Regions from separate parts of the Citrobacter sp. VF227 genome, predicted to be linked through region 2. Evidence: predicted binding sites of a transcription regulator. Region 2 holds the regulator's gene; each other region holds the start of a gene.
The links. The regulator Fur, encoded in region 2, represses iron uptake genes when iron is present. The targets are predictions, from matches to a motif close to ATAATAATGAGAACNACTATCAA.
Positions count from the first base shown of each region.

Region 1: the regulator Fur is predicted to act here: its motif matches at 2,475-2,497, upstream of sufA (Fe-S cluster assembly scaffold SufA).
Region 3: the regulator Fur is predicted to act here: its motif matches at 2,207-2,229, upstream of exbB (tol-pal system-associated acyl-CoA thioesterase).
Region 4: the regulator Fur is predicted to act here: its motif matches at 2,418-2,440, upstream of ACU8YC_RS00095 (TonB-dependent siderophore receptor).

Region 1 covers NZ_JBRFVF010000001.1:173,677-178,362, reverse strand. Annotated here, with positions in the region: gene sufC (Fe-S cluster assembly ATPase SufC) at 1-554, opposite strand, end outside; gene sufB (Fe-S cluster assembly protein SufB) at 571-2,058, opposite strand; gene sufA (Fe-S cluster assembly scaffold SufA) at 2,067-2,435, opposite strand; gene ACU8YC_RS00920 (DUF3828 domain-containing protein) at 3,467-3,898, shown strand; gene ACU8YC_RS00915 (LysR family transcriptional regulator) at 4,232-4,686, opposite strand, start outside.
Region 2 covers NZ_JBRFVF010000002.1:517,628-522,313, reverse strand. Annotated here, with positions in the region: gene tcuA (FAD-dependent tricarballylate dehydrogenase TcuA) at 1-1,116, opposite strand, end outside; gene tcuR (tricarballylate utilization LysR family transcriptional regulator TcuR) at 1,214-2,140, opposite strand; gene fur (ferric iron uptake transcriptional regulator) at 2,270-2,716, opposite strand; gene ACU8YC_RS10005 (ryhB-regulated fur leader peptide) at 2,709-2,795, opposite strand; gene fldA (flavodoxin FldA) at 3,006-3,536, opposite strand; gene ybfE (LexA regulated protein) at 3,692-3,979, opposite strand; gene ybfF (esterase) at 4,108-4,686, opposite strand, start outside.
Region 3 covers NZ_JBRFVF010000004.1:289,393-294,078, reverse strand. Annotated here, with positions in the region: gene yghB (DedA family general envelope maintenance protein YghB) at 62-721, opposite strand; gene metC (cystathionine beta-lyase) at 853-2,040, opposite strand; gene exbB (tol-pal system-associated acyl-CoA thioesterase) at 2,291-3,025, shown strand; gene exbD (TonB system transport protein ExbD) at 3,032-3,457, shown strand; gene ACU8YC_RS15920 (cytoplasmic protein) at 3,528-3,935, opposite strand; gene ACU8YC_RS15915 (hypothetical protein) at 3,937-4,341, opposite strand; gene ACU8YC_RS15910 (ESA_00282 family adhesion-associated protein) at 4,446-4,686, shown strand, end outside.
Region 4 covers NZ_JBRFVF010000001.1:14,158-18,843, reverse strand. Annotated here, with positions in the region: gene ldtC (L,D-transpeptidase LdtC) at 99-1,064, shown strand; gene bhsA (multiple stress resistance protein BhsA) at 1,149-1,406, opposite strand; gene comR (TetR family copper-responsive transcriptional repressor ComR) at 1,649-2,284, shown strand; gene ACU8YC_RS00095 (TonB-dependent siderophore receptor) at 2,539-4,686, shown strand, end outside.

The DNA of each region.
Region 1 (4,686 bases), on a different contig from region 2:
GCGACGATTTTCAGCGCGTCGATATCCAGCCCGGAGTCTGACTCATCCAGAATGCACAACTGAGGCTCCAGTACCGCCATTTGCAAAATGTCATTACGCTTTTTCTCACCGCCGGAGAAACCGACGTTGACCGAACGCGTGAGCAAATCTTCCGGCATCTTCAGCAACGCAATTTTTTCTTCCATCAGATCCTGGAAGTCAAACCTGTCCAGTGACTCTTCGCCACGGTAGGTGCGCACCGCATTCAGTGCCGTTTGCAGGAAAAACTGATTACTTACGCCGGGGATTTCTACTGGATACTGAAATGCCATAAAGATGCCTTCACCGGCCCGCTCTTCCGGTGACAGTTCCAGTAAATCTTTACCGTTGAACTCTACCGTCCCGCCGGTGACTTCATAGTCTTCACGTCCGGCGAGCGTGGCGGAAAGCGTACTTTTCCCGGAACCGTTTGGCCCCATAATGGCGTGCACTTCTCCGGGGCGAATGTCAAGACTCAGCCCACGCAGGATCGTCTTATCTTCCACACTGACCTGTAAATCTTTGATGCTTAACATGTGCTTTCCTTAAATTTTAACCGACGCTGTGTTCAAGACTTATGGCGAGAAGTTTTTGCGCTTCCACGGCAAATTCCAGCGGCAGTTCAGAGAACACGTCTTTACAGAAACCATTCACGATCATCGAAATGGCATCCTCTTCGCTGATACCGCGCTGCAGGCAGTAAAATAGCTGGTCTTCACCAATGCGCGACGTCGTGGCTTCGTGTTCAAGCTGGGCGCTGTTGTTACGACACTCCACATACGGGAAGGTGTGCGCCCCACAATCCGCGCCGATCAGCATCGAGTCGCATTGGGTATAGTTGCGGGCATTGGTGGCGGTTGGCATGATTTTCACTAAACCGCGATAGCTGTTCTGACTGTGTCCGGCGGAGATACCTTTAGAGATGATGGTTGATTTGGTGTTCTTGCCAATGTGGATCATCTTGGTGCCAGTATCGGCCTGCTGATGACCACTGGTCAGGGCCACGGAGTAGAATTCGCCGATAGAGTTATCCCCACGCAGAATGCAGCTTGGGTATTTCCAGGTAATGGCCGAACCGGTTTCTGACTGCGTCCACGACATTTTGCTGTTTTCGCCTTCGCACAGCGCCCGCTTGGTAACAAAGTTCAAAATGCCGCCGGTATTGCCATCGCCAGGGAACCAGTTTTGTACCGTCGAGTATTTCACTTCGGCATCTTTGTGGATGATGACCTCCACTACCGCAGCATGCAGCTGATAGCTGTCGCGCACAGGGGCCGAACAGCCTTCGATATAGCTGACGTAGCTTCCCTCATCCGCAACCAGAATGGTGCGTTCAAACTGCCCGGTTTTTTCCGCATTGATACGGAAATAGGTCGACAGTTCCATTGGGCAACGCACACCTTTCGGCACATAAATAAACGTACCGTCGGAGGCCACTGCCGCATTCAGTGCGGCAAAGAAATTGTCATTACCCGGAACAACCGTGCCCAGATACTGTTTTACCAGCTCCGGGTGGTCGTGAATCGCCTCACCGAACGAACAGAAAATAATGCCCTGTTCCGCCAGTTTGTCGCGATAGGTGGTCGCCACCGACACCGAGTCAAAAATGGCATCAACCGCCACCTCTTTGCCTTCGCGGACCGGCACGCCAAGCTGTTCAAAGGCGTCCTCGACCTCTTTACTTAAAAATGCATTTGCGCCCGTTTGCTGCACCGCTCCCAGTTCAGACACACAGGTTTCATCGCAGTTGCCGCAGGACGGCGCAGAGTAATAGCTGTAATCCTGATAATTCAGTTTGTCATAGTGCGCTTTTAGCCAGTGCGGTTCTTCCATGGTCAACCATGCCTGAAAGGCATTAAGGCGGAATTCCAGCATCCAGTCGGGTTCATTACGTTTTGCCGAAATTGCGCGCACGACCTCTTCGCTGATCCCTTTCGCCAGCTCGTCGGTTTGCAGTTGGGTGAAGAACCCCTCTTTGTAATTAAGGTGCCCGTCAGCCCAGGTGTTGACATCGTCAGTTGCTTCAGTATTACGAGACATAGTACCGCCTATACCCCAAAACTTTCGCCACAGCCGCATTCGTTCTGGGCTTTCGGGTTATGAAATTTAAATAACTGATTTAATCCTTCGCGAACAAAATCGACTTCTGTGCCGTCGATGAACGGCATCGCCTGTAACGGCACATACAGTCTGGCACCATCCATTTCAAACAGGAGATCGTCTTTTTGAGTCTCACGGACGGTATCCAGCACGTAGCCGAATCCTGCACATCCCGTTTGCTTCACGCCCAGGCGAACGCCCAACATGCCGGGTTGCTTTGCCATCAGTTCGCGGATGTGCGCCGCAGCCGCTGGCGTTAACCTCAGTCCACGCCATGCAAAATCTTCCGGGTTAAATGTTCCTGAATGCAATTCCATAGGGTTACCTCGAGTCACTAGCTTTTAAGCTATAACAATATGTTAGTGATAATGATTATCACTTCAACCCCTCAACAGCAGGGGCATTCGGGTTAATCGCCCTTTTTGGTTACTTTTAATAAGCATAGACCCTGCAGCGCGGGTTATCAGAGATGGATTATTTTGTTCAATGCTTTGATTAATAATGGATTATGAAAATCCAATCGTTCAGGCAGGTCAAAGATCAAAAGATGTATAGATAATGTCTATTTAAGAGATAGGTTTTGAAAATTTAATGAAATCATGTGATTATTATATAATCAGTAACTTAGTCTTTTCTCGTGATAGATAAGTACAGACTATTTAACGCCCCAAATTGAGCCCTCAGCGCGATTTTGCCCCCCAAATCCTAAAATGGAGGTTATGCGAGGCGTGTTCCCAATTTTAAACGTCATAATTTACAAGCCAGTTTGATTTTAACAGTAGACATTACGTAAATAAGATTAACTTTGGGATTTGCAGGACTAATTGCTAATTCAATATATTGCCATACGCTTTAATTATCAATTCGATAATTAATATTGGCATTACATATGTTGATTAATTAAATCTCACTATAAAATACAATTTCGAATTAAGTGCCGGAGTATTATTATTTTATGATTCATTCTATTACTAAGGGAAAATTATGTCATGGAATAAACATGATGCGGTCTCGTATGCGCGAAGTCACGCGCATCAAAAAAGCCAGGGTTATTGCGCTCGAGCAGTAGCTGCAGCAATTCGCGCTGGCGGCGTCAAAATTGAAGGTGCTAACGCCAACAGTTTTGCAAGGTCACTAGAAAAAGCAGGATTCAGCAAATCATACGGCACCCCAATAGAGGGCGATATAGCGGTTATTGATGCTTTACCAGGTCCAAACCAGTATGGGCACGCCTGTATTTACGATGGGACGGGAGCCTGGTACTCCGATTTCGTACAGCGCAGTTTATGCCCTGGGCCACAGTACAGAAAAATCCAGCCCACTGTTACTATATACAGGCACAAGTGACATGAAAAAATTACTGCTTTTGCTACTGGTGACCTCATCTGCTATGGCAAATAATACCAACGATCCTGTTAACCAGGCCGTTGCATTTAATAAGTGGTACGTGAACCAAATTAACAATAATAATTTCCCGATTACCGACGGTAAAGATATCGATAAATACGTTACTGCATCAACAATGCAGAAACTAAGGCGAACACAAGATCCAAATTATGATGATGAGGTTTTCTATTCTTCTGATTTTTTTCTAAAATCACAATATATCGGTGACGACTGGACAGAGAATGTGGCCATATCCTCATATGACTGGGATCCTGTCTGCGTAAACGTCAATATAACGTTCGGCAAAAAAAATCCTCACACGGTTATTGATTGTATGGTTAATGAAAATGGCGAGTGGAAAGTACAGTCCGTTGCTGCACGCGATAACAATTAACGACGTTATGACAGAGTTACTATGCCATGGCACATCCGCGAATACCCCTGCTATATCGCCGGAAAGTAAAAAAGCCTGCGCGAACTGAATGGGATTTTTATATTTTCCGTGTCAATGATAATGGAATCGACCCCAGCTAATTGACAAACAACAAAAAACCCTTAAGTCTGCTTGCTGGCAGGCTTAAGGGTTCCGGCCCCATCCGGCGCTTATCTCCGGCACTCACAATGGCTTAGCTCTTGAAGGGGCGATAAGAAGAATCTCATACACTGATAAGTTTTTTTTAACACAAATTGCGGTTTGACTATTTTATGAGCACGTTTAGCTACCTTTTTAGCATTGCGCCCCACTGAGTGCGTCCAGCAGCAAGCGTAAGCCCGCAGGCTGATGTTCACGAGAAAGGTATAAACCATAAATCGGCAGGCATTTGGGCTGTAGCTCTGGTAATAAGCGAATTAACGCCCCCTGCGCCAGCCCTTCCCACGCCTCCAGTTCCGGCACCAGCGCAATGCCCATTCCCGCCTGCGCCGACTCACAGAGCAGCGAAGAGATTCCGGCGCTCAAGTTCCCTTTAATCGCAACGGCGACATCCTGGCCGTAGACATCCTTAAAGTGCCAGGATTTACCAGCAAACCCGCTGTAATAGAGGCAATTGTGCCGCGTCAGATCGTCGAGCGTTTCAGGAGTACCGTATTGATGCAGGTAATCTACAGACGCGCACAGCACCGATTTACAGTCGCCAAGGCGACGGGCGATGGTTCCGGGTTCGGGATTTTCCGTTATACGGA
Region 2 (4,686 bases):
CTTTGCGGGGGCTAACGCTTTCGTCGTGCAGTTATCCAGAATGGTATGGTCGAAATGGCCTGGCTGGCAGGCGTTGTTATACTGCGTTACGGTGTGGGTAAAACGTTCAGCATTGAGACCCAACTGATGCGCCAGATCCGCCAGCGTATTGGCCTGTGCGCCAGGAAAGACTGGTGGCATGAAGTGGCCGATGGCCTTACTGTCGATAATGGAGTAACCAATCTGCCCTGGCTGTTGGGCGACCAGTCGTCCCCAGATGGCGTAGCGTTTGGGCCAGAAATCTTCGCCTTCATCATAAAAACGCTCAGCGTCACGGTTGACGACAATGCCAAGCGAAACGCAGTCCACGCGGGTGCAAATTCCGCCGTCATATAATGGTGCTCTGGCATCAATGGCTACACAGTGTGACTGGGAGGGGTCGCCGATGATGTCCGCCCCGGCGTCGATCATAAATTTGAGCAGTACGCCCTGATTAAAGCGTGTGCCGCGAATCAGGAAGTTATCCGCAGGCCACTCACCGCGTTCATTTTCCCCCCAGGCTTCACGTAGCCATTCGCGGTTTGATTCAAACCCGCCAGCGGCAAGCACGCAGGATTTCGCTGTAATACGCTCTTTGCCCGCCAGCGCCGCCACGAATTCGCCGTTATGCAGTTCAAGCGCCTGTACCGGGGTGTTATAGCGGATTTGCACACCTAACTTTTCTGCGCTGCGATAATAGGCATTCACGAGGGCTTTCCCGCCGCCCATAAAAAAGGCGTTGGTTCGCGCCACGTGTAAAGCGCCAGAGAGGGGAGGTTGAAAATTCACGCCATGTCGGCGCATCCAGTCGCGGCATTGTGAAGAGGTGCGGATCACCAGACGTGCCAGGGCTTCGTTGGTATTTCCCTCCGTGACGCGCTGCAGATCCTGCCAATACTCCTCTTCAGGGTAGCTTTCCACCAGCACATCCTGCGGCTCATCATGCATACAGCGCAGATTACGCGTGTGTTGGGAGTTTCCCCCGCGCCATTCCCGGGGGGCTGCTTCGAGCAGGAGTACCGAAGCTCCTTGCTCCCGGGCGGTTAGGGCAGCACATAACGCGGCATTGCCACCGCCAATCACCAGAACGTCAACCATCGTATACTCCATTACCATTTAACTAATTGTTAAATTTGTAATTGAAATGTATACGTGCAGCTTGTGCGGGCGCTATAACGCAGTGCTAAAGGGGGTTTTAGTTATTGTAAAGGATAGCGCCAGGCCAGCGTCCCGCTTCTACCAGTTGATGCATCACTTTCGTCAGCACCACGCGGGCTGCGAGCCCCGCCGGGGTGAGTTCATCGTCAGAGAGGCTGACCAGAAAGTTGGGGCGACTCAGTATTGGATTATGGACGCCGATCACTCTTAGCGTCTCTTTATCGAGATGGGAAATTGCCGCGCCGGGCTGGAGAGTAGCGCCGATCCCACTGCGAACGGCGCGCATTAGTAGCGCCAGACCATCAATTTCTGTTGCGATCTCAATGCGTAGCGCGTGTTCCTGACAAATCGCTTCCAGCCTGCCGCGCAGACCGTGGCCTGGGCTAGGCATTATCAATGGAATATGTGCCAATTGGGCTGGAGCAATATTGTCATCAGTAATATCAGCCAGTAAAGCATGGGTGCCAATTAAAAACAGCCGCTCTTCGAGAATCGGTCTGGCGCTCCAGCGCAGGAGCTTTTCTTTTTGAAACACAACGGCCAGGTCAATCTGACGAGTGCTGATCATTCGTTCCAGGTTACCAGAGAGGCTTTCCACCACATGCAGACGGACATCACTATAGGTTTCTCGCATGGCGTTGATAAAAGGCATGCCGAGAATGGAAGCGGTACTGGGGGCCATGCCGACGCTGACGTGTCCGGAAAGGCGGGATTCTCGTGCGGCGAGGATTGCATCGTCTGCGTGACGGAGCGCCAGCTGCGCCTGGGCGTAAAATGCCAGCCCGGCGCTGGTGGGCGTCACGCCACGCGAGGTGCGTTGCAGCAGGCGAATAGCAAGTTCATTTTCCAGGCGGGACATTTGCTGGCTGAGTGCCGAAACCCCAATATTGAGATCGAGCGCCGCACTACCCATGCTGCCAGTTTCGACAATGCGAACAAAATAACGTAGCTGGCGAAGTTCCATTTCGATTCTCCGGAAGGGACAATTGATTTTTACATTAAAGCAACACAAGAGTGGAGGGAAGGGGGGAACGGGCTGAAAACGTGCATAAAAAAAGCCAACCGGATGGTTGGCTTTTCAGAAAGCATCACATTACTTGCCGTCGTGCGCGTGCTCATCTTCGCGACAATCACCTTCGGCGCAGTGACCGTAAAGATACAGGCTATGGTTGGTTAAACGAATACCATGTTTAGCCGCAATCTCACGCTGGCGCGCTTCGATGGAATCATCGCTGAACTCGACCACTTTGCCGCAGTCGAGGCAAATGAGGTGATCGTGATGATGCTGTTGAGTCAGTTCGAAGACGGATTTACCACCTTCAAAATTATGGCGGGTCACGATACCGGCATCATCAAACTGGTTCAACACGCGATACACGGTCGCCAGACCAATTTCTTCACCCATATCGATCAGGCGTTTGTACAAGTCTTCCGCACTGACGTGATGGTTATCCGGTTCCTGAAGAACTTCCAGAATTTTTAAACGAGGAAGCGTTACTTTCAGGCCAGCCTTCTTTAATGCGGTATTGTTGTCAGTCATGCGGAATCTGTCCTGTAGCTAAACGATTCACTTCATTAACAGAAGTGACAGAAATTGCACTTGAGATAATGCGATTCATTATAGAACTGCCATGGCTAAATGAAAACTGCAAGTCTCTGGCAAATATTGTTAATCAAAACGTGGTATCGCCGACAAACACACTGTGCAACACCCGATTGGCATCCAGCCATTGTACAGGGTCAGACGGAAAAGTTACAAATTTGTAGCAATTATTTTGATTGGTTTTATCTATTGATGCGGCGCAGATAGAAATCTACGCCGTACAAAATCAGGCATTGATGATTTCGTCGAGGTGCAGCTCTTCAGAGATCTGCTTAACCCATTTTTCTACGCGCTCTGCGGTCAGCTCAGGCTGACGGTCTTCATCGATAGCCAGCCCGACAAAGTGGTCGTCGTCAGCCAGACCTTTGGACGCTTCAAAGTGATAACCTGCAGTCGGCCAGTGACCAACGATGGTTGCGCCGCGCGGTTCGATGATGTCGCGAATGGTACCTAACGCGTCGCAGAAGTATTCTGCGTAATCTTCCTGGTCGCCGCAGCCGAACAATGCAACCAGTTTGCCGTTAAAATCAATGTCTTCGAGGGTAGGGAAGAAATCGTCCCAGTCACACTGTGCTTCACCGTAGTACCAGGTTGGAATGCCAAGCAGCAGAATGTCATACCCTTCGAGATCTTCTTTGCTGCTTTTTGCAATGTCATGAACGTCGGCAACGTCTTTACCAAGCTGTTTTTGAATCATTTTTGCGATATTTTCGGTGTTACCGGTGTCGCTGCCGAAAAAGATGCCAGTGATTGCCATGAGTAAAATAACCTCTTGAAACTTATTGAAATGGTGGTGGCGCATTGCCCACGGATAAGGGCAATCATAGCAGAACAGTCAGGCATGCGGAAACAGCAAACACACAGGACTGCACTCTGTGCTACACGATTTATGATTTAGAGCAGAAATTCAGACTATGCCTGATCGCGCAACGCGCTGAGTTGGGTCATCAGCATCTCTTCGATGAGTTCACTGCGACTCATGTTGCGCGCCTCGGCCAGCTCGTTCAGAGCGTCAACGGCATCAGCGTTCAGTTTCAGTTCGACACGCTTAAGCCCGCGAACTTTATCGCGTTTAAGCTGATTACGTTTGTTAATACGTAACTGTTCATCACGCGAGAGCGGATTAGTTTTGGGTCGTCCCGGGCGACGCTCCTGCGCGAACAGATCTAATGTCGTACGGTCCGTTTGTTCTTTGGCCATGATCTTGGTGACTTCGGGGAAACAATCAGCCAGGCGTCTGCCCGGATGGATAGCGCGCCATAATACATCAGCAGGGGAGACACGCCAACGTCCACGCGCGTAATCGCGCACAGACGCTGAGTTTTTAATCAGTTAGCCTGTTCATTCAGATAACGACGGATGGCGCGCAGCACCGCCTCCGGTTTTTCTGCATGCACCCAATGCCCGGCACCTGCTATAACGTGCGCCCGAGCCTGCGGGAATTGCGCCAGCAGTTGGTCACGATACGCTTCGGTAACATACGGTGAATTGCCACCCGGGATAAACAGCGCCGGGTGCTCCCATGCCGGAATGGTCTCCCAACCGACGATATGAGGATATTGATCCCACAGCACAGGAACATTAAAGCGCCACTCGCCGTCAACAAAGGATTTCAGCAGAAACTGGATCACACCTTCTTCATGCAGGTGCTGACGCATAACGCTCGCCGCCTGCTGACGCGAAGAGGATTGCGCGTCAGTTACCGCGTTAATGGCAGCAAAAATCTTATCGTGGCGGCGAACATGGTAGTCAACGGGAGCAATGTCGATGGCGACCAGCCGTTCGACACGTTCAGGGGCCAGCGCGGTCAGCGCCATGACGGCTTTGCCACCCATCGAGTGACCAATAAAGATCGCTTTTTCGATCTGCCGATCGTCCAGTGTATCCAGCAGATCTTGCGCCATAGC
Region 3 (4,686 bases), on a different contig from region 2:
CGCCTTAAAGCTGCGTGCTATAAGGCGAAATGCCGGAGAGTATCCGGCCTACGGATGCGATTCAGGCGCTACAGTATTTTTTTTTAATCACCACGAACAGCGTTCCCAACAGACCTGCGGTTAACAGGGCAATCGGCAGGATCATTAAAAAGGTCATCACCTGATCTTCATGGCGTTTGACGAACGGGATCATGCTTAGCGCATAGCCGAAGCCGGTGACGACCGTGACCCACAGCAGTCCGCTCAGCCAGTTAAAAAACTGGAATCGACGATTAGGAAGCCCTGAAATACCCGCCATTGTTGGCAGCAGGGTACGAACGAATGCCAGAAAGCGTCCGGCCAGCAGCGCCATCAACCCATGTTGATCAAACATACAAGTGGCACGCTGATGATACTTTTCAGGTAATTGCGCCAGCCAGCCTTTTACCGTCCGCGTGTTGCCCAGCCATCGTCCCTGAATGTAGCTCAGCCAGCAGCCCAGACTGGCTGCGGCGGTCAGAATAGCTATGGTAGGTAAAAAACTCATCACGTCCTGAGCGATCAGTGCACCTGCCAGCAATAACAGGCTGTCTCCGGGTAAAAAGGAGGCGGGCAGCAGACCATTTTCTAAAAACAGTGTGGCGAACATAACGAAGTACACCACGCTCACAACGTGTGGATCCGCCAGCGCGGCAAAATCGTGTTGCCAGAGCGCGGAGACAATATCTTGAATGACTACCATGGACTTTCCTGTGGAACAGCGTTTATGTGTGGATTGTACTCCTGAATTGTCCGGGATGCCTTGATCCCGGACGCAACAATTGCAGACTTTTCCACCAGAAGTGTCTGCATATATGTCCATCTATGGCAATTTTACTCGATTCGGGCAAATCCTGCGGCTAAATCGGCAATCAGATCGTCAACATTCTCTAAACCGATATGCAGACGGATGAGCGTTCCACTGAAGTCCACCTCGCCTTGTGGACGAATTGCCGCAATGTGCTCCGGCTGATTAGCGAGAATCAACGACTCAAAGCCGCCCCAGGAGTAAGCCATGCTGAACAGGTTGAAGTGATCCATATACGCGCTCAGCTCCTCATGATTGAGTTTCTTATTCAATACGAACGAGAACAGACCGCTGCTGCCGGTGAAATCACGCTTCCAGAATTCGTGACCCTTACTGCCGGGCAGCGCTGGGTGGTTCACGCGGGCGACCTGCGGATGGCTGGCCAGCCATTCGGCAACCTTTACGCTGCTTTCATGATGCTGACGCAGGCGTACGCTCAGCGTACGCAGTCCACGGCTGGTCATATAGGCAGTATCGGCATCCAACATTTGTCCCATCAGATACGCATTTTCGCGCAGTTGATCCCAGCAGCGGGCATTGGATACCGCCGTGCCGACCATGCCATCGGAATGACCAATCAGATATTTGGTGCCAGCCTGAATAGAAACATCGATGCCAAAATCCAGCGCTTTGAACAGCACCCCGGCAGCCCAGGTGTTATCAATCATGATGATCGCGTCAGGTGCAACGCTTCTGACGGCGGCAACAATAGCCGGAACATCATGCACTTCCATGGTGACAGAGCCGGGCGATTCCAAAAATACGACTTTGGTGTTCGGCTGCATGTGCTTCACTATATCGGCGCCAACCAGCGGATCGAACCAGCCGGTGGACACGCCAAGCTTGCCGAGAATTTTTGTGCAGAAATCCTGGCTGGGTTCATAGGCGGTGTTGGTCATCAGCACATGATCGCCTTGCTCCACAAAAGCGAGGATGGTGTTTGCCACGGCTGCCGCGCCGCAGGGGAATAAGGCGCAACCTGCTCCGCCTTCCAGTTCACACATCGCCTCCTGCAGGGAGAAATGCGTCAGGGTTCCGCGACGTCCGTAAAAAAGTGCGCCGTTAGCCCGGTTATGGGTAGCCTGTTTTTTGGCCTCTAAGGTATCAAAAACCAGCGAAGAAGCGCGCTGGATCACGCTATTTACCGAGCCCAGCGTGTACTTTTTACTGCGCCCTGCATGCACAAGTTTGGTTTCAAGTTGTTTATCTGCCATGTTGTTTGACCTGTTTTTATACGTCTGGATGTCTAAACTACCATGAATCAAAGATGACGCATCCCGCAGAACAGGCATACAGTAGAAAATAATCTCAAACTGCGTCTGGTGACTTTTTTACTGCGTAAGCGCAAGGAAAAGAAACCAAAGGTGCGGCACTATGTAAATAGTAATGAGAACGACTATCAATTCGACGTCGTTTTGATATCATTACGCACAGATTTTGTGACTTGCGTCCTGGAGATACAGAGTGGGTAATAATTTGATGCAGACGGACCTTTCCGTCTGGGGTATGTATCAGCACGCCGATATCGTGGTTAAGTGCGTGATGATTGGGCTGATTTTGGCGTCAGTGGTCACCTGGGCAATTTTCTTTAGTAAGAGCCTTGAGTTCTTTACTCAGAAACGCCGCCTTAAGCGCGAGCAGCAACTGCTGGTGGATGCTCGCTCTTTAGACCAGGCAAGTGAGATTGCCGCAGGATTCGATGGCAAAAGCCTGGGCGCGCTGTTGATTAACGAGGCGCAGAATGAGCTGGAACTGTCTGAAGGTAGCGACGACAACGAAGGTATTAAAGAACGTACTGGTTTCCGTCTGGAGCGTCGCGTCGCGGCGGTAGGGCGTCATATGGGGCGCGGTAACGGATACCTGGCGACCATTGGGGCTATCTCTCCGTTCGTGGGGCTGTTCGGTACGGTATGGGGCATCATGAATAGCTTCATCGGGATCGCGCAAACCCAAACGACCAACCTGGCCGTTGTTGCGCCGGGTATCGCAGAAGCGCTGTTAGCCACCGCGATTGGTCTGGTTGCAGCAATTCCTGCAGTTGTTATCTATAACGTTTTCGCACGTCAGATTGGCAGCTATAAAGCGATGCTGGGCGATGTCGCGGCGCAGGTGCTGTTGCTGCAAAGTCGCGATCTCGACCTGAACGCTAGCGCATCCGCGCATCCGGTACGTGCTGCGCAGAAATTACGTGTAGGATAATGTTCCATGGCAATGAGCTTTAATGAAAACCTGGACGATAACGGTGAAATGCATGAAATAAACGTGACGCCGTTTATCGACGTTATGTTGGTTTTATTGATCATCTTTATGGTGGCTGCGCCGTTGGCAACGGTGGATGTGAAGGTGAATCTCCCTGCTTCCACCAGCACACCGCAACCGCGTCCGGAAAAACCGGTTTACCTGTCTGTGAAAGCCGATAAGAGTATGTTTATTGGCAACAACCAGGTGACGGACGATACCATGATTAGCGAGTTAAATACGCTGACTGATGGCAAGAAAGACACTACGATCTTCTTCCGTGCGGATAAAACCGTCGATTATGAAACCATGATGAAGGTTATGGATGCTTTGCATCAGGCGGGGTTCCTGAAGATTGGTCTGGTTGGTGAAGAGACTGTAAAAGCGAAGTAATCTTCATTGCCGGGTGGGGGGGGCGCCTTACCCGGCCTGCAGCTCCTGATTCAACGTTCTCCACTCGCCCTTATCTGTCTTCATCCAGGGCGACTGTCGTTATCCTGGTTGGCTCGTAGTTGCCTTCAGACAGTTTACGCGTCAGGCGAAGGGTGGCTGTTTCTCGCCTGAGAATATGCTGATATGCGCTTTCCAGCCGGGTCATTATTTTGTCCCGCAGTTCCGGTTGCTGCTCCATAATGGCCTCAATGGCGGCGCCGTAGATCTCTTCTTTAGCTTGTAGCGCATAAATCTCACGGCGATTTTGCCATTTCATTCGTACCAGCGCGGCGGGGATAGAAACAATCTCCTGAGCGACGCTTTCCAGCGTCGCGTTTTTATTGGCAATCAACACGGCTAAATTTTGCTTTAAGACAAACTCATCGCTTTTATGGTCATCTAAAGCCAAATAAACATTATTATCCTCAATATCTTTCATTTTATTTCTTTTCCAGAGAATAAAAAATAGGATCGCTGGTTTCATGTGTGATTAAATTAAGCCAAATTTTATTACCTTGCTCATTTATGATAGCTGTTTTTGTGGACAAAATTTTACTTAATTCTTGAGCGTTAATGTCGCCTTCTGCTTGTAGTGAATTGAGCAAGCGAGTGAATGACTCAATTTTCGCGGCACGAAACAAACGCTCTTTTAAATGACGATCACACTCTTCAAATAACATATTGCGTGCCTGACCGGTAGCTGTAGCACTAATCAAAATATCGGGTTCGTAATCGCTTAACGTTCTCTTTCCCTGATTCAAATTTTCACTATTATCTACGGGTTCAGTATTGGTAGATGGACTGGATAAGTGAAAATGCGAGGGAACAAGATGCTCGGGAAGCATGTTGAAATATCCTTTGATGCCAATGATATGTTGTTTTAAATAAATCAGGCCGCGTTGACAATAGCATGGCGTAATTTTAAAATCAAAAAAAATGGAGCCAGTATATGAACAGTATATTTTATTCTGTTATAACCCTGCTATTGCTGACCTGCGGGGTACTTTTTTTAATGCGCAGTGCAAATAAAAACCGATATGCAGAAAATGGACATTCTGAAAACCAGCCGGAAATGCTGAGTAAAGAAGAAGGCGAGGACCATTTCTCGGTATTGATGAATTCGATTACCCCAGTCTGGTATTGGCGCGTTAATCACGAATATATCGATTTTATCCACTCCACGATCAAAC
Region 4 (4,686 bases), on a different contig from region 2:
TCTTTGCACTTCCCTGCACTTCCCGACACAGTAAGCCGCCATAATTCCTGTTTACTTTTACATAATAAAAACCACGTAAAAACAATGGATTTATGGTGATGTTAAACAATAAACGACTCTCACGCTGGTTAGCGTTTTTTACGCTGGCAGCGACCTTCACGTTAGCACTTCCGGTTCAGGCCAATACCTGGCCGCTACCTCCACCGGGAAGCCGCGTGGTAGGTCAGAATGCTGTTCACGTTGTTGAAGACAATGGTGGCTCTCTGGAAGCGATTGCTAAAAAATATAATGTCGGCTTTTTAGCGCTATTGCAGGCCAACCCCGGCGTTGATCCGTATGTCCCCCGTCCGGGCAGCGTTTTGACTATCCCATTGCAAACCCTGCTGCCAGACGCGCCGCGCGAAGGCATTGTCATCAACCTCGCCGAACTGCGTCTGTATTATTACCAGCCGGGTACAAATTCGGTGACCGTCTATCCTATTGGTATTGGCCAGTTAGGCGGTGACACGCTAACTCCGACAATGGTGACAACTATTTCTGATAAACGCGCCAACCCCACCTGGACACCCACGGCAAATATCCGCGCACGATATAAAGCGAACGGGATCGACCTTCCTGCCGTAGTACCTGCCGGGCCGGATAACCCGATGGGTCATCATGCCATTCGCTTAGCGGCTTACGGCGGCGTGTACCTGCTGCACGGAACCAATGCTGATTTTGGCATAGGAATGCGTGTCAGTTCTGGTTGTATTCGTCTGCGCGATGGAGATATCGAAACCCTGTTCCGTCAAGTAACGCCCGGAACCAAGGTCAATATTATCAATACGCCGATCAAAGCATCTGTTGAACCTAACGGCGTGAGACTGGTTGAAGTTCATCAGCCGCTGTCAGAAAAAATCAATGACGACCCGCAGTTGCTGCCGATCGTATTGAACAAATCAATGCAGACGTTTAAAAATGCAGCGCAGACGGATAGCACAGTCATGGAGCATGCGATGGAAATTCGCTCAGGCATGCCGGTTGATGTAACCCGTCATCAAGACGTCGCTGAACAACCGCTGTAAACTCCACATATAAACAAACCCCGCCGGATTTTATTCCGCGGGGTTTTTTATTTAACTCGCAGTGGCATTGCGAAGGGTTAAAACTTATTTGTAGATAACCGCAGTCCCGTGAAGAGTGTTAGGACCGGTAACGGAAGTAATACGGAAAGACTTGGCCCCCATCTCATCCGCTTTTTGCGCCAGCTGATCTTCCAGAGAACCTAAGTTAGTGCCCGCATTCGCAGAAATAGTACCGACTTTCTGTTGACCCGCAGGTGTGGCCTGAACTTCAACAGCGGCAAAGCTTGCAAATGACAATGAGCTAAGAACAGCAGCAACGAACAGAGTTTTTACGTTTTTCATGATAGTGACCTTTAGCAGATGAATGTGTGTCGAAAAGATTAACTTAACGATCGATAGTTAAATCATAGATGTGATCCGGGTCACACGTCAACAAATTTTTATAATGATCGTTATATAAAATATAAAATCTCTATTTTTCATACTAATAGCCATAAATTTTTTTATCATTAATCCGCTGGAGTGTGCAGTCGAATATTTTTATAATGGTTATTCAATAAACTCAACAAAGGTACAGCGGCACCATGACAACTGAAACGACAGGTTGTGCTAAAAAAAGCCGTGGCCGACCAAAAGTGTTCGACAGGGAAGCCGCGCTTGATAAGGCCATGACACTCTTCTGGCAACACGGATATGAGGCAACATCGCTCGCCGATCTCGTAGAAGCAACAGGTGCAAAAGCGCCCACGCTGTATGCAGAGTTCACCAACAAAGAAGGGTTGTTTCGTGCCGTGCTGGACCGCTACATCACGCGCTTCGCAGCGAAACACGAGGCCCAGCTGTTTTGTGAAGAAAAAAGCCTTGAGTCCGCGCTGGAAGACTATTTCACCGCAATAGCAACCTGCTTTACCAGCAAGGACACCCCGGCGGGATGTTTCATGATTAACACCTCTGCGACACTGGCAGCCTCTTCCCGTGATATTGCGCGTACGGTGAAGTCTCGCCATGCAATGCAGGAACAGACGCTAACCCAGTTCCTGCACCAGCGCCAGCAGCGAGGCGAAATTCCGGCCCATTGCGACGTGCAAAAACTGGCCGAATATCTGAACTGTATTTTACAGGGTATGTCGATCAGCGCCCGCGAAGGTGCAACGTTTGAAAAGCTGATGCAGATCGCTCGTACAACCCTGCGACTGTGGCCCGAACTCATCAAAGCTTAACGTAATTCCGCTGTTTCCCCCGCTGTACTGACACCATCGGGAGCTGATAAGGCTCCCGCTTAAATTCGCGCACATTACCCACACATTCTTCACTGTTTTCATTATCTTATCCGATTATTTTTTGTAAAATGTATTGATAACAGAAATCATTATCAGCAATATTCTCATTTGTTTTAACACCCGTTACACGATGTAACCATCGGTTTCTCTACCGCCATAACAAAAACAGACCGAATTTTTTAAAAGGAACACAAATGCATAAGCGTCTCTGGGTGCTCAATCCTATCCTGTTATCTTTAACTCTCCCGGCTATTGCGGCTGAAGAAGATAATCTCATCGTCAGCGCCAACCGGAGCCAACGCACCGTGGCAGAAATGGCGCAAACGACCTGGGTTATCGAAGGAAGCGAGATTGAACAACAGGTTCAGGGTGGGAAAGAGTTTAAGGATGTTCTGGCTCAGTTAATCCCGGGAATCGATGTCAGCAGCCAGGGACGCACCAACTACGGCATGAATATGCGCGGTCGCGCCATCGTCGTGCTGGTTGACGGCGTCCGTCTGAACTCCTCGCGCACCGACAGTCGCCAACTTGACTCCATTGACCCGTTTAACATTGCTCACATAGAAGTCATCTCAGGCGCCACTTCACTTTATGGCGGCGGCAGTACCGGCGGATTAATCAACATCGTTACTAAAAAAGGCCAGCCGGAGCGTGAAGTCGAACTCGAACTGGGGGGTAAAAGCGGTTTCAATAACAGCAACGATCATGATGAACGCGTTGCTGTGGCAGTGAGCGGAGGAACCGATCGCGCTGCCGGGCGCATGTCCGTTGCGTATCAACGGTTTGGCGGCTGGTATGACGGTAACCACGATGCCTTAATGCTGGATAACACCCAAACTGGCCTGCAGCACTCCGATCGTCTGGACGTAATGGGTACCGGGACGATTGAACTTGACGACAACCGACAGTTGCAACTGGTTACGCAGTATTATAAAAGCCAGGGGGATGACGATTACGGGCTGGATCTTGGTGAGAACATGTCCGCCGTGACGGGAAACGGTAAAGCTTATACCAGCAGCGGGCTGAACTCTGATCGTATACCCGGCACCGAGCGTCATCTGATCAGCCTGCAATATTCTGATGCGGATTTCTTCGGCCAGAACCTGATCAGCCAAATCTATTACCGCGACGAATCGTTGAAATTTTATCCGTTCCCAACGCTAAGCAAAGGCAAGGTCACCAGTTTCTCCGCATCACAGCAAGACACCGACCAGTTTGGCGCCAAAATTACCCTCAACAGCCAGTTGATGGACAATTGGGAACTGACGTGGGGTGTCGATGCCGATCACGAAACCTTCGATTCCAATCAGAAATTCTTCGATCTGGCCTGGTCCCTGCCCTCCGGCGGTATGGACAACCGAACCGCGTATACCACCGGGCGTTACCCGGGTTACAGCATCACCAACTTCGCACCTTTCCTGCAAAACAGCTATGACATTAACGACATCTTTACCCTCAGCGGAGGGGTGCGCTATCAATGGACAGAAAACAGAGTTGATGATTTCGTCGGCTATGCCCAACAGCAGGGAATTGCGACCGGACTGGCGAACTCCGCCGACACCATTCCTGGCGGTAAAACCGATTACGATAATTTCCTGTTTAACGCCGGTATCCTCGCCCACCTGACCGACCGCCAGCAGACGTGGTTTAACTTCTCTCAGGGTGTCGAGCTGCCAGACCCGGGTAAATATTATGGCAACGGTACTTATTCCCTGGTGGGCGATCATTACCGGCTCCAGCGCAGCGTCAATGTGGCGGATTCACGCCTGGAAGGGATTAAAGTCAACTCGTACGAACTGGGATGGCGCTACACCGGCGATAGCCTGCGCACGCAGTTGGCCGCTTACTATTCGACTTCGGATAAATCAATCGTTATCAACCGTAGCGATATGACCATCAACGTTCAGCCCGACGATCGGCGTATTTATGGCCTTGAAGGTGCAGTGGATTATTTCATTGCGGATACGAACTGGAGCCTGGGCGGCAACTTCAACATCATAAAATCAGAAGTGAAGCAAAACGGGAAATGGCGGAAATGGGATGTCACTCTGGCCTCACCGTCGAAAGCAACCGCCTGGGTCGGCTGGGCGCCTGAACCGTGGTCATTGCGCGTACAGAGCCAGCAAGCATTTGATCTGACCGACGCCAGCGGCAACAAGCTGGATGGCTATAACACCATGGACTTTATCGGCAGCTATCAACTCCCGTTGGGTAAATTGACCTTTAGCGTGGAAAACCTGCTGAATGAAGAGTACACCACGCTGTGGGGACAACGTGCGCCACTGTTATATAGCCCGACCTACGGCAGCACGTCACTGTATGAATACAAGGGTCGGGGCCGC